3 regions of the Paenarthrobacter sp. NPDC090520 genome follow, and region 1 is predicted to be linked to each of the others. Evidence: riboswitches for the same ligand, from Rfam matches in the RefSeq annotation. Region 1 holds a riboswitch; each other region holds the start of a gene.
The links. Region 1 has a riboswitch for S-adenosylmethionine ahead of ACIQTZ_RS10065 (homoserine O-acetyltransferase). Riboswitches for the same ligand answer to the same signal wherever they lie in the genome.
Positions count from the first base shown of each region.

Region 1 (6,563 bases):
TGCCACTGGTGATAGCGCACGCCCTGTTGGACATTGTGGCATTCGTTGGCTTCAGCCTGTTCGGCAAGGCAGTAGGCCTCGGCTAGCAGGCCCCAACTGGGTCGCATTTGTGCGCGTTTTGAGCGCTCTAAACGCGCACAAGTGCGACCCAGTTGGGAGTTAAAGGTATTCGGCCGCCATCCGCAGGTGACGTCATTGGCACCCGCTGATAGCGGCCGAAGTTTCTTGCAGGGGTGTCAGATGGTGACGGCGCCCGAGGTGGTTTCGAAGGTCACGGACATGATCCCGGGCGTGCCGTGCGGAGCCATCCACTGGACAGCGACGTCCTCAAGTGGCTTTTCCACGGGCTCGCCCAGCCATTCGGTGACACGTTCCGCCGAGCCCGCAATGGTCAGGCTGGACATCTTGACGTCACTTTCATAGACCTTGGAGGGATGCAGGCCGGGATCGCCTTCCCACTTGAGCAGGTACGGTACCTGGGGATCTGCGATCAAGCCGAGGATGCCGATCTGCTGCCACACGAGTTCCCGGCCGTCGGGGAACTTGCGGTTGCCGGGAACTGCGGAACGGCCAAGGCGTTCTTCGAACGGAGCGAGGTCGTCAACGGCGACACACCAGCCCATCCAACCGCCGCCGGCTGCCGAGCGTGCCCGGACTGCCTGGCCGAAGGGTGCCTTATCCGAAGCGGGGTGGTCCAGGACCTCCACCACTTCAAGGTATTTGTTGTCCGCAAGGGGAATGATCATGTTCCGGGTACCGAAGCGCGGGTGCACTCCGCCCCGGACTGCGTCCACTCCCAATGCCGCGGAAATTCGTTCTGTCGTGGCCAGAAGGCCATCTCGTTCACAAGCGTAAGAGACGTGATCCATGCGCATGGCTTCATCTTGGCACTTTGTGATTCGGGTCTCAGCTAAGTCAAGCCTAACCAAGGTGGGATGTTATTGGAGGGCGGCGCGTGGCGTCATGGCGGGACGCCGGAATGACGCCCGAAGACCGAAAAATACTGTCTTCGTCACAAACCTGTGCATTGCCGCGGGGCCTTCCTAGACTGGCCGCAGTTGGAAGCATTCACAATCCACCGAACCCATGCGCCACAAAGAGGAGAACGCAATGTCCCAAGGATGGTCTTTCGAAACCCGCCAAATCCACGCAGGCCAGGAACCCGATTCCGCCACCGGTGCCCGCTCGCTTCCGATTTACCAGACCACGTCCTTTGTGTTCCCGAGCGCCGAGAGTGCCGCCAACCGCTTCGCCCTGGCCGAGCTTGCCCCGATCTACACCCGTATCGGCAACCCCACCCAGGATGCCGTGGAGCAACGGATAGCCAGCCTCGAAGGTGGCCTGGGTGCCCTGCTCCTCAGCTCCGGGCAGGCCGCGGAAACTTTCGCGATCCTCAACGTCGCCGAAGCGGGCGACCACGTGGTGGCCAGCCCCAGCCTCTACGGCGGAACCTACAACCTGCTGGCCCACACCCTGAAGAAGTTCGGCATCTCCGTGACCTTCGTCGAGGACCCGGACAACCTCGAGCAGTGGCGCAACGCCGTGCAGCCGAACACCAAGCTGTTCTTCGGCGAGGTTGTCTCCAACCCGCGCCAGGACGTCCTGGACATTGAGGGCATTGCCAAGGTTGCCCACGAAGCGGGCGTCCCCCTGGTCGTTGACAACACGCTGTCCACCCCGTACCTGATCCGTCCCATCGAATGGGGCGCCGACATCGTGGTCCACTCGGCCACCAAATACCTGGGTGGCCACGGTGCGGCGATTGCCGGCGTCATTGTGGACTCCGGAAACTTCGACTTCGGCAAGGACCCGGAGCGCTTCCCCAATTTCAACACCCCGGATCCCAGCTACAACGGCCTGGTCTATGCCCGCGACCTCGGCAAGGACGGCGCGCTCGGGGCCAACCTTTCCTACATCCTCAAGGCCCGCGTCCAGTTGCTGCGCGACCTTGGCTCCGCGGTTTCTCCGTTCAACGCGTTCCTCATCGCCCAAGGCCTGGAAACCCTGAGCCTGCGCGTGGAGCGTCACGTCGCGAACGCCACCACAGTGGCCGAATGGCTGGAAGCCCATGACGACGTCGAATCCGTCGCCTTCGCGGGGCTGCCGTCCAGCCCCTGGTTTGAGCGTGGGCGCAAGTACGGCCCCCGCGGTACCGGTGCCGTTGTCGCGTTCACCATCAAGGGCGGCGTGGAAGCGGGCAAGCGGTTCGTGGACGCCTTGGAGCTGCACTCGCACGTGGCCAACATCGGCGATGTCCGGTCCCTGGTGATCCACCCGGCCTCCACCACCCACAGCCAGTTGACCGTGGAGCAGCAGGCTGTAGCCGGCGTTACTCCGGGACTGGTCCGTCTCGCGGTGGGCATTGAGCACGTAGATGACATCATCGCCGACCTTGAGGCGGGATTCCGCGCGGCCAAGGGCGCCTGACGCCGGATCTGCCGTGAAATACGGTGGCGCCACCCGGCCGACGATTATTCGCCGGGCGGCGCTGCCGGGTGCTCGTTCATGAACGAAGATGCTCCAAACCGTCACACAGCTGTCACATTCTTCGCCAGAACGGCTGTGTTCTTCCTAGACTCTTACGTATTAGGTCATGAGTGCCAGTGACAGCCCCGGCTTGCTGGCCGGCAACCCTCCTCCGCGGTGGGGTGCCCCGGGTGAGGACCTGGCCTGCCGCATGAAAGGCGGTGGGCAAGCGCGAGGTTAGGTGTCAAAGGAATGACCATTACTGCTACAGCCCTTCCCACATCCGAGGAAGCAGACGGAACCCTCAAGTACGCCCACGTGGGCCCGCTGGAACTCGAAGCCGGCGGCTTCCTTCCCGATGTGGTGTTGGCCTACGAAACATGGGGCCAGCTGAACGCCGATGCCTCAAACGCCGTGCTGGTGGAGCATGCCCTGACCGGTAGTACCCACGTCGCCCGCGGCGCCACCGATGAAGACGGATGGTGGGAGCAACTGGTAGGGCCAGGTGCCACGATCGATACCGACAGGTTCTTCGTCATTTCGATCAACATCGTGGGTGGTTGTAACGGCAGCACCGGGCCGTCGTCAGCGGCTCCGGACGGAAAACCGTGGGGTTCCCGGTTCCCGCTGGTCACCCTCCGGGACACCACCGAGGCTGAGTCCCGCCTGGCCGATGCCTTGGGAATCCGCGCCTGGCACTCCGTACTGGGCGGTTCCATGGGAGGCGCCCGTGCGCTCGAATGGGCTGTGACTTTCCCGGAGCGGGTCAAGCGCTGTGCGGTGGTGTCCGTGGGTGCCTACAGCACCGCAGAACAAATCGCCTTCGCCCAGTCGCAGACGCTCGCCATCCGCCAGGACCCCAACTTCAACGACGGCGACTACTACCAGGGTGCCGCGCCGGAGGCCGGCCTCGCCCTGGCCCGGAGGATCGCCCACATCACCTACCGCTCCGCCTTGGAATTGGATGTCCGTTTCGGCCGCGAACCGCAGCACAAGGAAACCCCGCTCGCCGCAGCCATCCTGGGGAAGCGCGGCCGGTACCAGGTGGAAAGCTACCTCGACCACCAAGGCACCAAGCTGGTGCGGCGCTTTGACGCCAACAGCTACATCGCCATCACCGAGGCCCTGATGAGCCACGATGTCACGCGTGGGCGGGGTACTTTGCAGGAGGCCCTGGGCCGCACGACTGCCGAGTTCTTTATTGCCGCCGTGGATACGGACCGGCTCTATTTTCCGGCCCAGTCCAAGGAACTCGCCGACGCGTTGCCGGGTGACGTTCCGGTGCATGTGATCGAGGCTCCCATCGGCCACGACGGCTTCCTCACGGAGATCGGGCAACTCTCGGCGCAGTTGCGGGAGTCCTTCTTCGCCTGAGCGGGGTACCGGGCAGGCTGTCCAACGGGCATTGCCGTCAGGCCAGCCTGGCTTCCACGCCCAGGAACCGGCCATAACGGTCCACTTCGGCTTCCAGTGCCCGCTGGACGGCGGGCGTGGCGGGCTGGTTCAGGCGGATATCGAGTTCGCAGGTGCCACCGGCGAATGCGTGGCGCCACCAGCCGGCCAGCCTGCCATCCAGCAGGACTACGTGCATGGGGCCGCCGTTTTCCGGGAAGTAGGGTGCCACCCCGCCGAGGTAGTGCCGGGACTGCGAGTAGCCCATGACGTACTCGTCGTAGCACTGGATGAGGTCCACGCGGGGGAGTGCGGCGTCCGGATCTGAGCCGACCTCCCGGGCGGCCCCGGTCCGCTCCAACCCGGCAACATCATCTGCTGCCAGGTGGAAGTCCAGCCCGTCGAGCGGAAGCGAGGCCAAGGCCCCAGGGGCAACGTCGGCGGCTACCTCGAGCCCACGTTTCACGTCCTTCATGGTCAGGCCGGACCACGCCGAGCAATCCTTGACCGTGGCCGGTCCACGGCTGGTGAAGTACCGCAGGGCCAACTGGCCCAAAGCCTGGTCCCGTTCATCGGCGTCCAAAGCGTCAGGTCCAGGCTTGGGTACCCGTTCCCCGAACAGCGCGTACGTCTGCTTGAGGGCACCCCCGGCCGAGCGGATAGGTTTGCCGCTGACCAGGATCCGGCTGATTTCCGCATGCATGAGGTGGTACACGAAGCCGAGTCCCTTGCCCGGGAACCCCGCGTCCTCCAGGACCGCGGAGAGTTCCTCGCGGGTCTTATGGGCGCCACCCGCAACTGCTTCGGCGAGGAGGCCGGAGCTTCGGGCGGCTGAGGCGGCATCGACCCCCGTCTGCCGGTACATGCCTTTGTTTCCCTGATGCAGCCGTTCCCCGGACAGGCCCATCAACCAGCCGAGGTCGTCGCGGTGCACAAAGTGCCAAGTGGGCCGGAGGATGTGGGTCCGCAGGATGGTGCCGTCTGCCACGAGTTGCTCCACATCCGCAGCGGAAGCTTCGGGAGTCCGCTGGGCCAGGGACCAGCGCGCGTAGGGAAACTCCTGGGCTTGGACAGCGAGGAGGTTGCGGACTGCTTCTGATGCCGTCGGAGCCAACGGAGCGCGGAGGTGCTGGCGGCTCAGTCGGAGGCGAACGACGTCGTCTGGCTCCAAGGCGACCACGCCTAGCCGCGCGGCAATCCGGTGGCGTTGGGCCCGAAGACGGGTCCCGGCGTCGGACGTTTTGGCGTGATGCCGTCGCCGGAGGACTGGTGCCGCAGGCGGCGGATCACCCAGGGGACGAAGTATTCGCGCGCCCACACGAGGTCCGAAGAGCGGGCTTCCCGCCAGGTCCGGGGCGGGAGGGGCTTGGGGACGAGGGGTTCGAGCGTGTGTTGGACGTTCAACGCCTCCAGCACCATCATTGCGATGGTGTGGTGGCCGAGGGGCGAGAAATGCAGGCGGTCCTCGTCCCACATCTGCGTGTCGGCGAGCTGCCGCAAGGACCACATGTCCGCGACGATGGCGTCGTGCCGGGCGGCGACGGTCCGCAGGTTCTCGTTGTAGATGGCCACCTTGCCGCGGATCCGGCTGAGCACGGAAGAAGCTGTGTCCGGGCCGTTGAACAGGACCACCGTTGCCCCGCCCGAGCTGAGTTCCTGGACGGCTGCGTCCAGCTTCTCGGCCAGGAGGTCCGGATCGCCACCAGGCCGGATGAGGTCGTTGCCGCCTGCCGATATGGAAACGAGGTCCGGTTGCAGTTCCAAGCACGGGCCAACCTGCTCGTCCACGATCTGCTGCAGCAAGCGGCCGCGAATGGCCAGGTTGGCGTACGCGAAATCGTCGTGGCCGCGGCCGAGTTCTTCGGCCACCCGGTCCGCCCAGCCACGGAAGCCTCCGGGGTTCTGCGGCTCGGGGTCGCCAATGCCCTCGGTGAAGGAATCTCCCAGCGCCACGTAGCGGCTCCAAGGATGCGTTTGGATTCCATCGCCTGGCGTCACCAATGAACTCATTCTTCCTATCCTGCCTTGTGGACTCGTGCCTGCGAACCTACGCCACCGTAGGTTGTTACCCATGGGTAACTGCAAGAATAGACCCATGACTGAAGCCGTTGCATTCCCCGCGCCCGTTGTCCTGTGGTCCCATGACGAAACCGAAAGGGCGGGAAAGCCGCTCCTGGTCTTGCTCCACGGCTACGGATCCAACGAGGACGACCTCTTCAGCCTCGCCGGAGTCCTTCCCGAAGGCTTCGTAGTGGCCTCCCTGCGCGCCCCCATGCCCATGGGCCCGGGCTTCACGTGGTTCCCGCTCACGGCGTCCATCGACTACTCGCTCGATGCCGTGAAGCTGGCGGCCGAGTACGCGTTGGAGTGGCTGGACACCGTCAAAGCCAACCACTCCTCGGTGACGCTGCTGGGCTTCTCCATGGGCATGGCCATGGCAACCACCATGCTCCGGTACCGGCCCGCGGACTTTGCTGCCGTCGTCGGGCTTTCAGGCTTCGTGATCGACGCCGGTGCCGACGCCGCCTTCCGCGACGCCGAACTGGACGGTTCCGTGCCGTTCTTCTGGGGCCGCGACCAGCAGGATCCCGTCATTACCCAGGACAAGATCGAGTACACCATGGGCTGGGTGCGCCAGCACGTGGACCTCACCAAGGTGCTCTACACGGGCATGTGGCACGGGATCAACCAGCAGGAGATCGGGC
Region 1 covers NZ_JBIVXM010000006.1:235,750-242,312, forward strand. Annotated here, with positions in the region: gene ACIQTZ_RS10050 (CPBP family intramembrane glutamic endopeptidase) at 1-86, shown strand, start outside; gene ACIQTZ_RS10055 (VOC family protein) at 237-875, opposite strand; gene ACIQTZ_RS10060 (bifunctional o-acetylhomoserine/o-acetylserine sulfhydrylase) at 1,087-2,427, shown strand; SAM riboswitch class IV at 2,590-2,704, shown strand; gene ACIQTZ_RS10065 (homoserine O-acetyltransferase) at 2,719-3,840, shown strand; gene ACIQTZ_RS10070 (winged helix DNA-binding domain-containing protein) at 3,878-5,038, opposite strand; gene ACIQTZ_RS10075 (SGNH/GDSL hydrolase family protein) at 5,041-5,868, opposite strand; gene ACIQTZ_RS10080 (alpha/beta hydrolase) at 5,954-6,563, shown strand, end outside.

Region 2 (6,563 bases), on a different contig from region 1:
GTCCCTCCGGGACCTGCCCATGAGCCGAAATCACCGTGGATCCCTTTGCCGCGTTCGTCGTCGTCCTTGCCGCATCGACGGCACCGCCGGTACACCGTTCCATCGTCGGCGTGTTCGACGTGCCATTCGTGCCGGATGTTCAGTTTGCAGAGCAAAGCCTGGATCATGGCCGCCCCCGGTTCACAGCGCAGGACTCCTTACATCCATGATGGCCTCCCTAAAGATTCATGAAAAGTGATTGCTACTGTTCCGAAGCGCACGCGCGATCAGTGTCTAGGGACTCGTGTCTGGAACCATCATCTGGCCGAATTGGCTGCCGGGCAGGGACGATCGCGGTAGGGGGCGTGGCGTGGCAGACGGGGTGGAGTTACCCCGCCTTGCCAGGGCCGTCTACGACCATAGGTCCACGGTTTCACCGGATGAGGATCAGCGCAGCGTAGCGGCGATCCGACCGTCGACCAGGACTGCCGCTACTTCCGTCAGGTCAGGCGTCTCCGAGGCGGGGACGCCGACCGCGACGGTCCTGTAAGCAACAGCCGCCGAAGCAGCAGGAGCTGCGTCATCCACCGAGGACAACGACTCCAGGGTCACTACACCCACAACTTCGCGCGGGTGGACGGTTCCAAAGCTATCGCCACGGTCCAGCACCAGGAACGCCGGCTCGCTTGGCCCCAGCGACCGGGTGTGAAGTTCGACGGCGGCCTCCGCCGCTGTCAGGCCGTTCGCCAGGAGATGAACTCCGGCAGGCGCACCGGTGAGGAGCGAGCGGATGGTTCCGTCCGGCGTCGTCGGTTCCAGGAAGCCGAGCGAGGTGAGCCAAGCGTCGTCGAAATAGGTGGAGAGGTAGTTCCTGCCCGAGTCCGGGATGACCGCAACGATGGTGTGGCTTTCATCCAACGTGGCTGCAAGTTCCAGAGCCGCCGCCAAGGCTGTGCCTCCCGTGGCGCCAATGAGCAGCCCTTCCTCCAGGGCTGCACGGCGGGCGGTGAAGATGGCGTCGCGATCGCTGATGCTGAAGTACTTGTCCACCAAGGTGGTATCGAACGCTTCAGGCCAAATGTCCTCCGCGGAGGCCGGGTGAAGGGGGTGACCGGCACCTTCGGTGTATTTGAGTGAGCCGTTGCCGCCACCGTAGCGGGAGTGCTCAGGGTCTGCCGCAATGACCTGGACCAGGCCGTCGCTGGCTTCCTTCAAGTAGCGGCCGGTGCCGCTGATGGTCCCTCCGGTTCCGACGCTCGCAACGAAATGCGTCACCGCACCCTCGGTGTCTTTCCATATTTCAGGTCCCGTGCCGGCAAAGTGGGCGCCGGGGTTGGCCGGGTTGTCGTACTGGAGTGCCAGCCAGGCACCCGGGGTCGAGGCTGCAAAGGCCGCCGCTCGGTTCGCCAGATGGTCCGGGTGTGAGCGCGGCACGAAGTCGGCCACCAGGTGCACTTCTGCCCCGAAAGCCCGGAGCAGCCGGACCTTTTCCGCTGCAGTGGCAGCGGGAGCGAAGATCACCGAACGGTAGCCCAGTTGTGCCGCCACCAGGCTCAGCCCGATCCCGGTATTACCGCTGGTTCCTTCAACCACCGTCCCGCCAGCCTTTAAGAGTCCGGCCTGTTCAGCTGCGCGGATCATGGACAGTGCGGCCCGGTCCTTGACGCTGCCACCAATGTTCTGGAACTCCAGCTTCGCGTAAATGCGTGGCCGGACGCCCACGCCGAGCTTCTTCAAACGGAGCAGGGGAGTGCCACCGATGGCATCGAGGACTGATTCGTAAACGGTCATGCCGCCCACGCTAGGAGGCAGGAAAACGGTGCGCCAAAAACCGTTGAGCAACGCGTCAGGCGTCGCTACACGCGGCTCAACGCGACGCAACGCATCGTCACGCGGGGTACAGGCCGGAGTGGAAAATGACGAATTTGGCAGTCCGTTGACGCGGTGTTTCCCGCGTTGACGCCCCGCGTCAGGGCGTTTGTACATTCCTTGGAGGTGCTCCTAGATTCAGTTCCAGGTCAAGAGTCAGCGCGCCAAGGACCGGCTCGCGCTGCGGCAACCCTCAGGCATTAGGTGGCGGGGTGCTCCGGAAACAGACCTGGCCGCGTTTGCGGCAAGTGAATGTCGACCGGCCGCGCGGCGGCCTCTGAAAAGAGAGAACATGCCTACAAATTCTGTACCCGAATTCCGTTCACGCGTTGTTGGGCTGGAGCTCGACGGCGATGGAGCCCACCCGGCTGCGTGGCGAAAGGCGCTCCACGATCCGCAGGCGCTGTTGGGGGGCTTACGGATCCGTGAGACTGTCCAGGCCGCCGATATCGCGGGATTTCACCTTGCCACGTTCAAGGACACCCGGGCCGTGGATGCCGGCAGCACAGGAATCCCAACGCGTATCGACGCCATTCAGCGCGCCGCGTTCGCAGCGCCCCTCACGGGCTCCCTGGGCCTGGTTCCGGAAGCAGGAACGCTCTTCACTGAGCCATTCCACGTCGCAACCCAGCTCGCCAGCCTGGACTACTCCTCCCAGGGCAGGGCCGGTTGGTTGGTGAACGCCGCGAACCTGCTGGAGGAAGCCCGCTCCGTGGGCCGCACGCCGCTGGCAGAGAACGAGGTCGCGGCCGAGGCAGCCGATGTGGTCCAAGCCAGCCGCAGGCTCTGGGATTCCTGGGAAGATGACGCCGTGCTCCGGGACGTGTCCACGGGCCGCTACCTCGACCGGGACAAGATCCACTACGCCGACTTCGAAGGAGCGCGTTTCTCCGTGAAGGGACCGTCCATCATCCCCCGCCCCTTGCAGGGACAGTTGGTGGTATTTGCCCCCGCAGGTCTCATTCCGGCCGTCGAGGCAGACGTGGCCTTGGTATCCGCAGCGTCCGTTGAGGCCCTTCCGACGGCGGCCCACGCGGCAGCGGCGGCTGGTGCCCAGCGGACGCTCGTGGAGTTGGACGTCATCCTGGATGCCCGTGGACAGACGGCCGCCGAGCGCCTGGCCGAATTGGACTCCCACGAGGAATGGCAGGGCGGAGCCCGCTACGCCGGAAGCGCTGAGGGCTTGGTGGAAGTGCTCACCACACTGTTCGCAGCGGCAGACGGCGTTCGCCTCAAGCCTGCTGTCCTGGACGTCGACCTCCCCGAACTGGCCTACAAGGTGCTCCCCGCGCTGCACAAGACCGGGTTGGTGACGCCACCCAAACCGGGCGCGACGCTGCGGGAAACGTTCCATCTTCCCCGCCCGGCCAACCGCTACGCCGCGGCCTGACCGACGCCCACGCATCACAGAAACCACAAGAGAGCTCACCCATGACCAAGCACCACCGCATCGCAGGCAACGGGCAGATCCAGTTCGGCGTCTTCTTCCAGGGCGTCAACCACACCACGGTCTGGAAGGACGCAGCCAGCGGCTCGCAGACCGATTTCGAATCCTTCCGCCGCGTGGCCCAGACCGCTGAACGCGGCCTGTTCACCGCGTTCTTCCTGGGCGAGGGCCTCCGCCTCCGCGAGCACCTCGGCAAGATCCACGACCTTGACGTCGCAGGGCGCCCGGACGCCCAGACCGCCCTCGCTGCCCTGGCAGCTGTCACCACCAACATCGGCCTGGTGGCTACCCAGAACACCACCTACAACGATCCCGCGGACCTCGCCCACCGGCTGGCCAGCCTGGACCTCCTGTCCGACGGCCGCGCCGCGTGGAACATCGTCACCACGGACAACGCATGGACCGGCGCCAACTTCCGGCGCGGCGGGTTCCTCAAGCACGAGGACCGCTATAACCGGGCCGAAGAGTTCGTCCAGACGGCCAAAGCGATCTGGGATTCCTGGGCCGACGGCGCAATCGCCGGGTCCCGGAACGACGCCCGCTGGCTCCGCGAAGGCAGCATCACTCCCGTGCACCGCAAGGATGCAAGCTTCGACGTCGAGATCACCGGCCGCCTCCCGCGCTCCACCCAGCACCACCCGGTGCTGTTCCAGGCCGGCGACTCACCCGATGGCCGGGACTTCGCCGTGCGGAACGCCGACGTGATCTTCTCGGCGCACCCCGAACTGGAGGACGCGAAGAAATTCCGCGAAGACATCGTCGCCCGTACCCTCAAGGCAGGCCGCCCGGCCGATGACGTGAAGATCTTCCCCGGACAGGAATTCATCCTCGGAGCCACGTCCGCCGAGGCGGAAGAGAAGCACCAATGGGTCCGCTCCCAACAGGTGGGTCCGGAAACGGCCATCGCCTACCTGGAACAGTTCTGGGGCCGCACCCTGGCCGGGTACGACCCCGACGGGCCCCTCCCGGACATCGACCCGGTGGTTGACGTCACCAACCCCACCCGCGGCAACGCCTTCCACGGCAAGAGCGCCAAGGAGCTCGCTGCCCAGTGGCGTGAGGAAGCCAAGGACAAGGGCTTGTCCATCCGGCAGTTCGTCGCCGCCAGGTCCCGCCTCAATGGCCGTGGCCTGGTGGGATCCTACGATGACGTCGCCGACAAGCTTGCCGAATACGCCCACACCGGGGCGGTGGACGGCTTCAACATCACCCCGTGGATCGTTCCTTCCGGCCTGGACGAAATCGTCAATGAACTCGTTCCCAGGCTGCAGGACCGCGGCGTGTACCGCACCGAATACGAAGGCAGCACCCTCCGCGAAAACCTCGGCCTCCGTGCGCCGCTGACCCAGCGCAGTTCACTCACCAGCACCCAACTCACCGAAAGCGAAGACGTCGCATGAGACTCCCCAAACCGGCCCCAGCAGGCCGCGGAAAGAAACCCGCCGCCGTCGCCGGCGTCCTGGGAGCCATTGCGCTCCTGGCCTCCGCTTGCGGTGGAGGGGCCGACGCCGGTGCGCAGCAAAGTGCCGCGTCCTCGCCCGTTCCGGGTGGGAACCTGAACTTCGCTGTTTCCGTTGACCGTGGCTGCATCGACCCGCAGCAGGTAGGCAACAACGACGCGATCGCGATTGCCCGCCAGACCGTGGCCTCCTTGACCTCGCAGGACCCGAAGACCGGCGAAATCGTGCCGTGGCTGGCCGAGAAGTTCGAGAACAACGCTGATGCCACCAGCTTCACTTTCACCCTGCGCACCGGCGCGAGCTACGCGGACGGGACTGCCATCGACGCCCAGTCGGTGAAAACCAACTTCGAAGCCATCAAGGCCCTCGGCGCCAAGGCAACCCTGGGCTCCACCTACCTGAGCGATGTCAGCGCCATCACCGTCAAGGATCCGCAGACCGTTGTGGTGGACTTCTCCAAGCCCAACGCCCAGTTCCTGCAGGCAACGTCCACGTTCACCCTGGGGCTCCTGTCTCCGGCGTCGGCCAAGCTCTCCGAAGCAGACCGTTGCGCCGGAAAGTTCTCCGGCTCGGGTCCCTTCAACGTCAAGAGCTACACCGTGGACAAGGAAGCCGTGCTCGATCGCCGTGCAGGCTACAACTGGCCGTCTTCCACCAACAGCAACAAGGGCGAGGCGTACCTGGACACAGTGACGTTCAAGATCATCCCGGAAGCAGGCAACCGCACGGGCAGCCTGCAGTCCGGGCAGATTGACGCGACGGCAGCGATCTCGGCCGCGGACATCGGACTGTTCAGTGGCAACGGCTTCTGGAACGAAACCCGGGCCAACCCGGGAGTCGTCTACAACCTGTACTCCAACGAGTCCAACCCCAAGTTGAAGGAAACCGCGGTCCGACAGGCCATCTCCAAGGCCATCAACCGCGAAGAAATCACCAAGACCCTGCTGACCGAAGCCGACCAGCCTGCAAAGGGCGTCCTGTCCCACACCACCCCCTACTTCAAGGACTACAGTTCGCTGCTGGCCCACGATCCGGACGGTGCCAAAAAGCTCCTGGACGACGCCGGATGGAAGCCCGGAGTGGACGGCATCCGCGAGAAGAACGGCGAGAAGCTCTCCTTCAAGGTCACCTACTGGCAGTCACCAAAGGAAGTCCTGGAACTCATCCAGCAGCAGCTCAAGGAAATCGGCGTTGACCTGCAGTTGAAGTTCACCACGATCGCCGATGTCACGGCTGCCCAGGCGGACAAGACCTATGACTTCTCCTACGGCAACCTGACCCGAAGCGACCCGGACGTCCTGCGCACGGTCTTTGCCTCCAACACTGCCCGCGGTGGCAGCAACCTCCGCGATAAGCTCCCCGTTGATGACACCCTGGGCGAGCAGGCCGCGGCCCTGGACAAGGATGCCCGCCAAAAGCTGGTGGACCAGGCCCAGGAAGCCCTGATCAAGGATGCACACTCCATCCCGCTGTACGAGCTCTCCACCACGATCTCTGCCAGCGGGAAGGTCCACGACCTCAAGTTTGAGGCGTCCAGCCGCTTGGACTTCTACGACGCCTGGCTGAGCAAGTAGGCATCCCATGATCCGCTACATCGGCCGTCGGTTGCTGCAGGGAGCGTTCGTTCTCTGGGCCGCTTACACCGTGTCCTTCCTGATCCTGTACTTGCTGCCCGGCGACGCCGTGAGCATCATGGCCAGCGGCGACGAACAGAACGCCGTGGACCCTGCGCTCGTGGCCAAGCTGCGTAGCGAGTACGGACTGGACAGGCCCATCCACGAGCAATACTTCATTGCCTTGGTGAAAGC
Region 2 covers NZ_JBIVXM010000026.1:42,810-49,372, reverse strand. Annotated here, with positions in the region: gene ACIQTZ_RS21710 (hypothetical protein) at 1-167, opposite strand, end outside; gene ACIQTZ_RS21705 (PLP-dependent cysteine synthase family protein) at 427-1,770, opposite strand; SAM riboswitch class IV at 1,996-2,105, shown strand; gene ACIQTZ_RS21700 (LLM class flavin-dependent oxidoreductase) at 2,141-3,238, shown strand; gene ACIQTZ_RS21695 (NtaA/DmoA family FMN-dependent monooxygenase) at 3,280-4,695, shown strand; gene ACIQTZ_RS21690 (ABC transporter substrate-binding protein) at 4,692-6,329, shown strand; gene ACIQTZ_RS21685 (ABC transporter permease) at 6,337-6,563, shown strand, end outside.
Region 2: another riboswitch for S-adenosylmethionine. It lies ahead of ACIQTZ_RS21700 (LLM class flavin-dependent oxidoreductase); the one in region 1 lies ahead of ACIQTZ_RS10065 (homoserine O-acetyltransferase).

Region 3 (6,563 bases), on a different contig from region 1:
ATCCGGGACAAGCTCGCGGTCCTCACGGCCTTGAGCGCAAACTCTCCCTACTGGCGCGGCCTTCCCACGGGCTTTGACAGCTATCGCATCCAGGCCTGGAACAGATGGCCCACCTCCGGCCCGTCGGCTGTGTTCGGTTCGTTGACGGCCTATCGCCGGATGGTGAGCCGGTTGCTGGACACAGGGGTGCTCCTGGATGAAGGCATGATCTACTTCGATGCACGCATCTCGCGGACCCACCCCACGGTGGAGGTCCGTGTGGCCGATGTCTGCCTTCGGTCAGAGGACGCGGCCCTGATTGCAGTGCTGGTGCGGGCCTTGGTTGAGACGGCTTCCTTGGAAATGCTCGACGGCGTTGAGCCCTCCTCGGTGCCCACGGCGCTGCTGCGCATGGCCAGTTGGCAGGCCAGCAATGTAGGCCTCCGTGGTGACCTGCTGGACTTCGGGGAGTTCCGTCCCGAACCGGCTGCCGAAGTGGTGTGGGCCCTGGTGGACTACCTGAGCCCGGTCCTTGACGATCAAGGAGAGCTGGGCCTGGTCAAAGCCGGGATCGCGGATATCCTGGAGCGCGGCAACGGTGCCCACGAGCAAAGAGAGGCTGTGACGCGGTTCAACCGCAAACACCAGAGCCACCCGGAGAGCCCGCCAACCCCGGAAGCCCTCGCGGCCGCCGTCGGGCATGCCGCCAGGTTGACCATGCGCGGGGCGTCAGCCGACGCCCATCGCGATCCCGCGCCCATCCTCGGCCGGGTCCGGCGGGCCTGACCCGGTCTCGTCATCCCAAGCGATCAAGAAAACCCCCACGAGTCCCTCCGTGAGGTAGAAGACGAACGGCGGAATGTCCTTGGCGGTCAGGAGGATGATGCCGAAGACCGAGGCAGCGCCCGAAGCCGTGAGACCTACCCAGCGCTTGGCCGGCGAACGCAGCAAGCCCGCGCCCAATGCGCCCAGCCCGGCAATGTGTAGCCAGGAATACCCAAGGAACGGTGCGTTGGACCCTCGACGGTAGGCGAAACGCTCAAGGTCCGATGCCCTGCGCGACAGGCTGTAGACAAACAGCGGTGCGCCCGCCAGCAATGCTGCAGCGGACGCACGCGCGAAGGTCTTGGCCGTTCCGCCAGGCAGCGCCCGGGCGAAGGCTGCGAACCCCATCGGCACGGCAGCAGTTCCCGCGGCAGCCAGGTGGTGCCCCATGATCCAGCCCCGCTCGCCACGCATCAGCAGCCGCAAGCGTTCGGCTGGATCCTGTGTGGTGTAGACCTGCGGAACGGGTGAAATCCCCACCAACCACACCACGGAACCCGCGACGATGACAGCCCCCGCCCGGCGGTATGGATGCCTCATGGCATGAAGGTTAGACCTGTTTGAGGGCCTTCTCCAGATCCAGGATGAGATCGTCCACGTCCTCAAGGCCTACGGACAACCGGACCACGCCATCGCTCAACCCGATCGCTGCGCGACCCTCCGGTCCCATGGCGCGATGCGTGGTGGTGGCCGGATGGGTGATGAGGGACTTGGAGTCGCCCAGGTTGTTGGAGATGTCGATGACGCTCAGCCCGTCCAGGAGCGCGAAAGCTGCTTCCTTGGCCGTCCGGCCACCGGACGGCGAGAGCTCGAACGTGAGCACGGTTCCGCCGGCCTTCATCTGCTTGGTGGCGAGCTCGTACTGCGGGTGCGACTTCAGGAGCGGGTACTTGACCCAGCTGATGGCCGGCTGCTGCTCGAGCCACTCGGCGATCTTCAGCGCGGAAGCCGAGCTGTGGTTCACGCGCAGCCCGATGGTTTCGAGGCCCTTGGTGAGCACCCACGCGTTGAACGAGGAAAGGGAGGGGCCGGTGTGGCGCATGAGTTGCTTGACCGGGCCATCGATGAATTCCTTGGTGCCCAGGATCGCCCCGCCCATGACGCGCCCTTGGCCGTCAATGTGCTTGGTGCCGGAGTAGACAATCACGTCCGCGCCCAGGTCGCCACAGCGCTGCAGCAGGGGAGTGGCAAAGACATTGTCGACGACGACTGTCGCCCCCGCGGCGTGGGCCAGTTCGCTGACGGCCTGGATGTCCACGATTTCCTGCATCGGGTTGGACGGGGACTCGAAGAAGACGGCTGTGGTCGGCTCGGACAGGGCAGCACGCCACTGGTCCAGGTCCGGCCCGTCAACGAAAACGGTCTCCACGCCCCAGCGCGGCAGGATCTCGTTGAGGATCACAAAGCAGGAGCCGAACAGTGAGCGGGCGGCAACCACACGGTCACCGGCACCCAGCAAGGCACCCAAGGCAGTGAAGACCGCGGACATGCCGGACGCCGTCGCGAAGCATGCCTCGGTTCCTTCCAGCAGTCTCAGGCGTTCCTGGAAGGTGGCCACAGTCGGGTTGCCGTAGCGGGAGTAGACGAAGCGCTCGTCTTCGCCCGTGAAGGCGCGTTCCGCGGCGGCAGCGGATTCGTAGACGAACCCGGAGTTCAGGAAAACCGGCTCTGCGGTTTCCTGGAAGTTGGTACGGTCAAGGCCACCGCGGACGGCCTGGGTGTCAGGGCTCCAGCCGGCGGCGTCAGGATTGAAAGTCACTTTTAGTCGTTCCCCAGGTTGGTCGGCAGGCCACGGTTCTTCCAGCCGTTGACGGTGCGTTCGCCATAACGGTCGGGTTCGCCCTCAAAGCCTTCAAGGACGTTGTAGGCCGTGAAGCCGGCCTGAGTAGCGGCGATGGCAGCAGCGATGGAGCGCTGGCCGGAACGGCAGATGAAAACGAGTTCCACGCCGTCGCCCTCGGGGGCCTGCTGTTGCAGGTCCTCCAGGAAGCGGGAGTTCGGGATGCCGCCGGCGAGGTTCCACTGGATGAACAGGGGATCGTTCTCCGTGGCCTTGGTGTCCGGAATACCGATGTGGGCCCATTCGCCCTCGGTGCGCACGTCCACCAGGATGGCGCCGTCTTCAAGTTTTGCCCACGCGTCCTGCGGGGTCAGGTCCCCTGCGTAGCTCATGCGTGGCCCTCGAATGCTTCCTCGTAGTTGTCCAACTCGTCCACGGCGCTCGCAACAGCTGCGTCCGCACTGGCTACCGCAGCGGGCAGGATCACGGCCTGCGCCACGATGACGGTTTCGCCGTTGAACGTGGCCGCCGGGCTGCCGTGCAGCACGTAGCCCTCGGCCAAAGCAGCGGAGATCCGTTCGCAGAATTCACGGGTATCAGGACCCGTGATCAGGCGGTAGGAGAGTTTTTCTTCAGTGGGTTCAGGCATTCGTGGTGCTCCTCAGTCACGCTTGCAGTTCGAAGTTCGAAGACGCCGAGTAGTCACCTGAGGCACCCCGCCGCGGGAGAGGGTTGCCGACCAGCAAGTCAGGGCTTAACGCTGGTGCTCATTACTCAAGAAAAACGTAACATCCACGGCCGGGAAGCCGCATTTGGCGACTGCACCGCCGTCGTCATGTTGCGTAACCGGTGCCTCCCCGGGGCGGGCCGAACGGGGTCCAAATGTGACGCCGCGGGAGCATAATTGACGCAGTACGACCCCCTGTAACTTCGCATGAAATCAGGTCGCGGTGAACGGACACAGCAGTTCTACACTCAAGCCCATGCTTCATTTTGGATGGTTCGTGGGCCACGGATTCGGAGTCCAAGGCTGGGGGACGCCCGGCTACGGCCTGGGTTACGACTGGAAGAAACCCGCGCTGTACCAGGAGGCCGTCAGGGCCTTCGAGCGATCCGGGCTGGACCTGTTCATCATCGAGGATTCCCTCACCGTTCCGGATACCTACGGCGGCACCGCCGAGGTGTCCTTGGCCCACGCATCCTTCGCACCGAAGCACGACCCCCTGGCCCTGGTTCCGTACCTGCTCTCGGCCACGCAGCACCTGGGGATTGTTCCGACCGTCAGCGCCTCCTTCTACCCGCCCTTCACCGCGGCGCGGCTCCTCGCCACGCTCCAGCACTTCTCCGAGGGGCAGCTCGGGTGGAACGTCGTCACTTCGGGCAGCGACCTCGCCGCCCAGAACTATGGCCTGGACCAACAGATCGAGCACGACCTGCGGTATGAGAAGGCTGAGGAGTTCGTCGACGTCGTCAGGCGGCTGTGGCGCAGTTGGGAACCTGGCGCTGTGCTTGAGGACGTGGAGGCCGGCAGGTTCGCGGACCACACCAAGGTTCACCCGATCAACCACCAGGGCGACTTCTTCAAGGTTCGTGGACCCCTCAATACGGCCCCGCTACCGGAGGAACCTGTGCTGGTACAGGCCGGGGCCTCGCCCCGCGGCAAGGCGTTCGCGGGCGGAAACGCGGACGTGGCGATCGCTTTGGCGCGCGGGGTGGACGGCATGAAGGCCTACCGCGATTCCATCCGCGAGGAGGCGTCGAAGGCGGGCAGGAACCCCGACGACGTCAAGGTCCTTTTCGTCCTCAAGCCCACCGTGGTGGGGTCCACTGCAGAGGCGGAGGAACTGAGGGCGCAGCGCCGGGAGCTCACACAACGGGATATCGACAGCCAACTCAACTCGATCTCCTACCTCTCGGTGATCGACTTCAAGAAGTTCGACCTCGACGAGCCCCTCCCCACCCTGAGCACCAACAGCAACCAGGGAACACTGGAACACTTCTCCAAGGCAGCCCCTCCAGGGTCCACGTTGCGCCAGATCCTGCAGGCCCGCAGCGGGGGAGCCGGAGACTCGATCATCGGCACCACGGAAGAGATTGCTGATTACCTCGAGGAGACCGGGGAAGCGGTTGGCGGTGATGGCTTCCTCTTCTCCGGGTTTGTGGATCCGGTGACGGTCCACTCCGTGCTGGACAAACTCACCCCGGAGCTTCGGCGCCGCGGGCTGTTGAGGAGCAGTTACGGCAGCGGTGGTTTCCGCCAGAACCTCCTGGACTTCTGACATGGCCCCCGTGCCCAAGGAACTGGTGATCGGGACCGCCGCTGTGCCTCCCGAACGCTTGGCCCACGTCGCCTCTGATCCGGCGTTTCACGTGAAACTCAACCATGATGCGTTGACATTGATGGGCAGGTCGCGGGAGATCGTCGAAGAGACGGCCGCGTCCGGACAACGCGTCTACGGGCTCAACACCCTGCTGGGTTCCGGGCGGGACACTGGCGTGGAGGAGGAGTCCGTCCTCAGTTACCAGGTGCAGGTGGTCCGCTACCACAACAGCGGAGTGGGTCCCTATCTGGACCTTGCCGCCGCCCGCGCCGTCATCCTCACCCGGCTCATCGGTTTCAGCCGCGGCGGTTCCGGCGTCCGTCCCGAAACAGCAGGCTTCTACGCCGAACTCCTGAACCGTGGGGTGCACCCCGCGATCCCGTCCGAGGGCTCGGTGGGTTCTTCCGATCTGACCCAGCTTGCCGCCGTCGCCGCCGTCGCCATCGGTGAAGGTGAAGCTTTCGACGCCGAAGGCACCCTGGTGCCCGGCGCCAAAGCGCTCGCCGACGCCGGCCTGCAGCCCCTCACTCTCGCGGCCGGCGAGGCCCTCCCGCTGGTCAGTGCCAACAGTTACTCCGTGGGTGCCGGGGTGCTCGCCCTGGTTCGGCTGCAGCAGCTGGCCCGGCTTGCCGACGTCGGGCTGGCGTTGTCCCTGGAAACCATCGCAAGGTACGACGGCGGCGGGAACCTCAGTCCCTTTTCGCCGGCAATCCAGGCGGCCAAGGCGGTGGACGGGCAGCGCGAATCGGCTGCCGCCGTCCGTCGGCTTTTGAGTGGCGGGTGGCTGGAAGACGTCCGTCCCGAGGTTTCCGTGCAGGACGCCCTGTCCTTCAGGGCCGCGCCGCAAACACACGGAGCGTTCCGGGCCTTGGTTGCGCAGCTTCGCTCGGCGCTCGAGGTGGAGTTGAACGGCCGCGGCGACAATCCCTTGGTGGACCTTGAGTCCGGACAGATGGTCTCCGGTGGGAACTTCCAGCCGATGCAGCTTGCCTTGTCCTTCGAAGGCCTTCGCCTGGCCTTGGCACATGTGGGGATCTCCAGCGAACGCCGGATCGCCAAGCTGTATCCGCCGCAGCGTGCCATCCGGGCCAAGCACCTGGCTGCCGCGGCCGCCGGTTCCGGCCTGGCACAGGAGGAGCTTCCCGGTTTGCTGTGGTACTCCGCGGCCGGTCTGCTGGCCGAACTCAAGTTCCTCGCGGCTCCGGCCACGCTTGGAGCGCCAACCTTGTCCGCCGACGTCGAAGACCATTCGACCCTGGCGCCACTTGCCCTGCAGCAACTCGAAAAGTCCCTGGCCGCCTTGGAGAAACTGCTGGCCATTGAAGCCCTGACGGCGTCATACCTGCTGCTCGAAGCGGGAGCCGCGCAACCGCTCGGGAAGGGGACTGCCGCCGTCGTGGGTCGCATGGCCGATGTGCTGGCGGAGCGGCCCTCGGCGCCTGAACTCGTTGAACGGGCACGGCGTGCGCTGCGCGAAGCAGTGGCGGAAGTACGGGTGGGGCAGGGAGATGAACGGACAAGCAGCGACCTTGACACAGGCGTTGCCCTGGCGGACGGAGGCGAATCATGGTGACCACGGCAGCCCGCAGGCACGGGGTGCATGCTGCAATGGGCGTGCCCGACGGGCTCGATACCTCCGTATTGGACAAGGTGGGAAA
Region 3 covers NZ_JBIVXM010000025.1:10,021-16,583, reverse strand. Annotated here, with positions in the region: gene ACIQTZ_RS21255 (glutamate--cysteine ligase) at 1-765, shown strand, start outside; gene ACIQTZ_RS21250 (hypothetical protein) at 709-1,344, opposite strand; gene ACIQTZ_RS21245 (O-succinylhomoserine sulfhydrylase) at 1,355-2,563, opposite strand; gene ACIQTZ_RS21240 (rhodanese-like domain-containing protein) at 2,566-2,976, opposite strand; gene ACIQTZ_RS21235 (DUF1737 domain-containing protein) at 2,973-3,233, opposite strand; SAM riboswitch class IV at 3,247-3,359, opposite strand; gene ACIQTZ_RS21230 (NtaA/DmoA family FMN-dependent monooxygenase) at 3,535-4,863, shown strand; gene ACIQTZ_RS21225 (aromatic amino acid ammonia-lyase) at 4,865-6,478, shown strand; gene ACIQTZ_RS21220 (PLP-dependent cysteine synthase family protein) at 6,472-6,563, shown strand, end outside.
Region 3: another riboswitch for S-adenosylmethionine. It lies ahead of ACIQTZ_RS21235 (DUF1737 domain-containing protein); the one in region 1 lies ahead of ACIQTZ_RS10065 (homoserine O-acetyltransferase).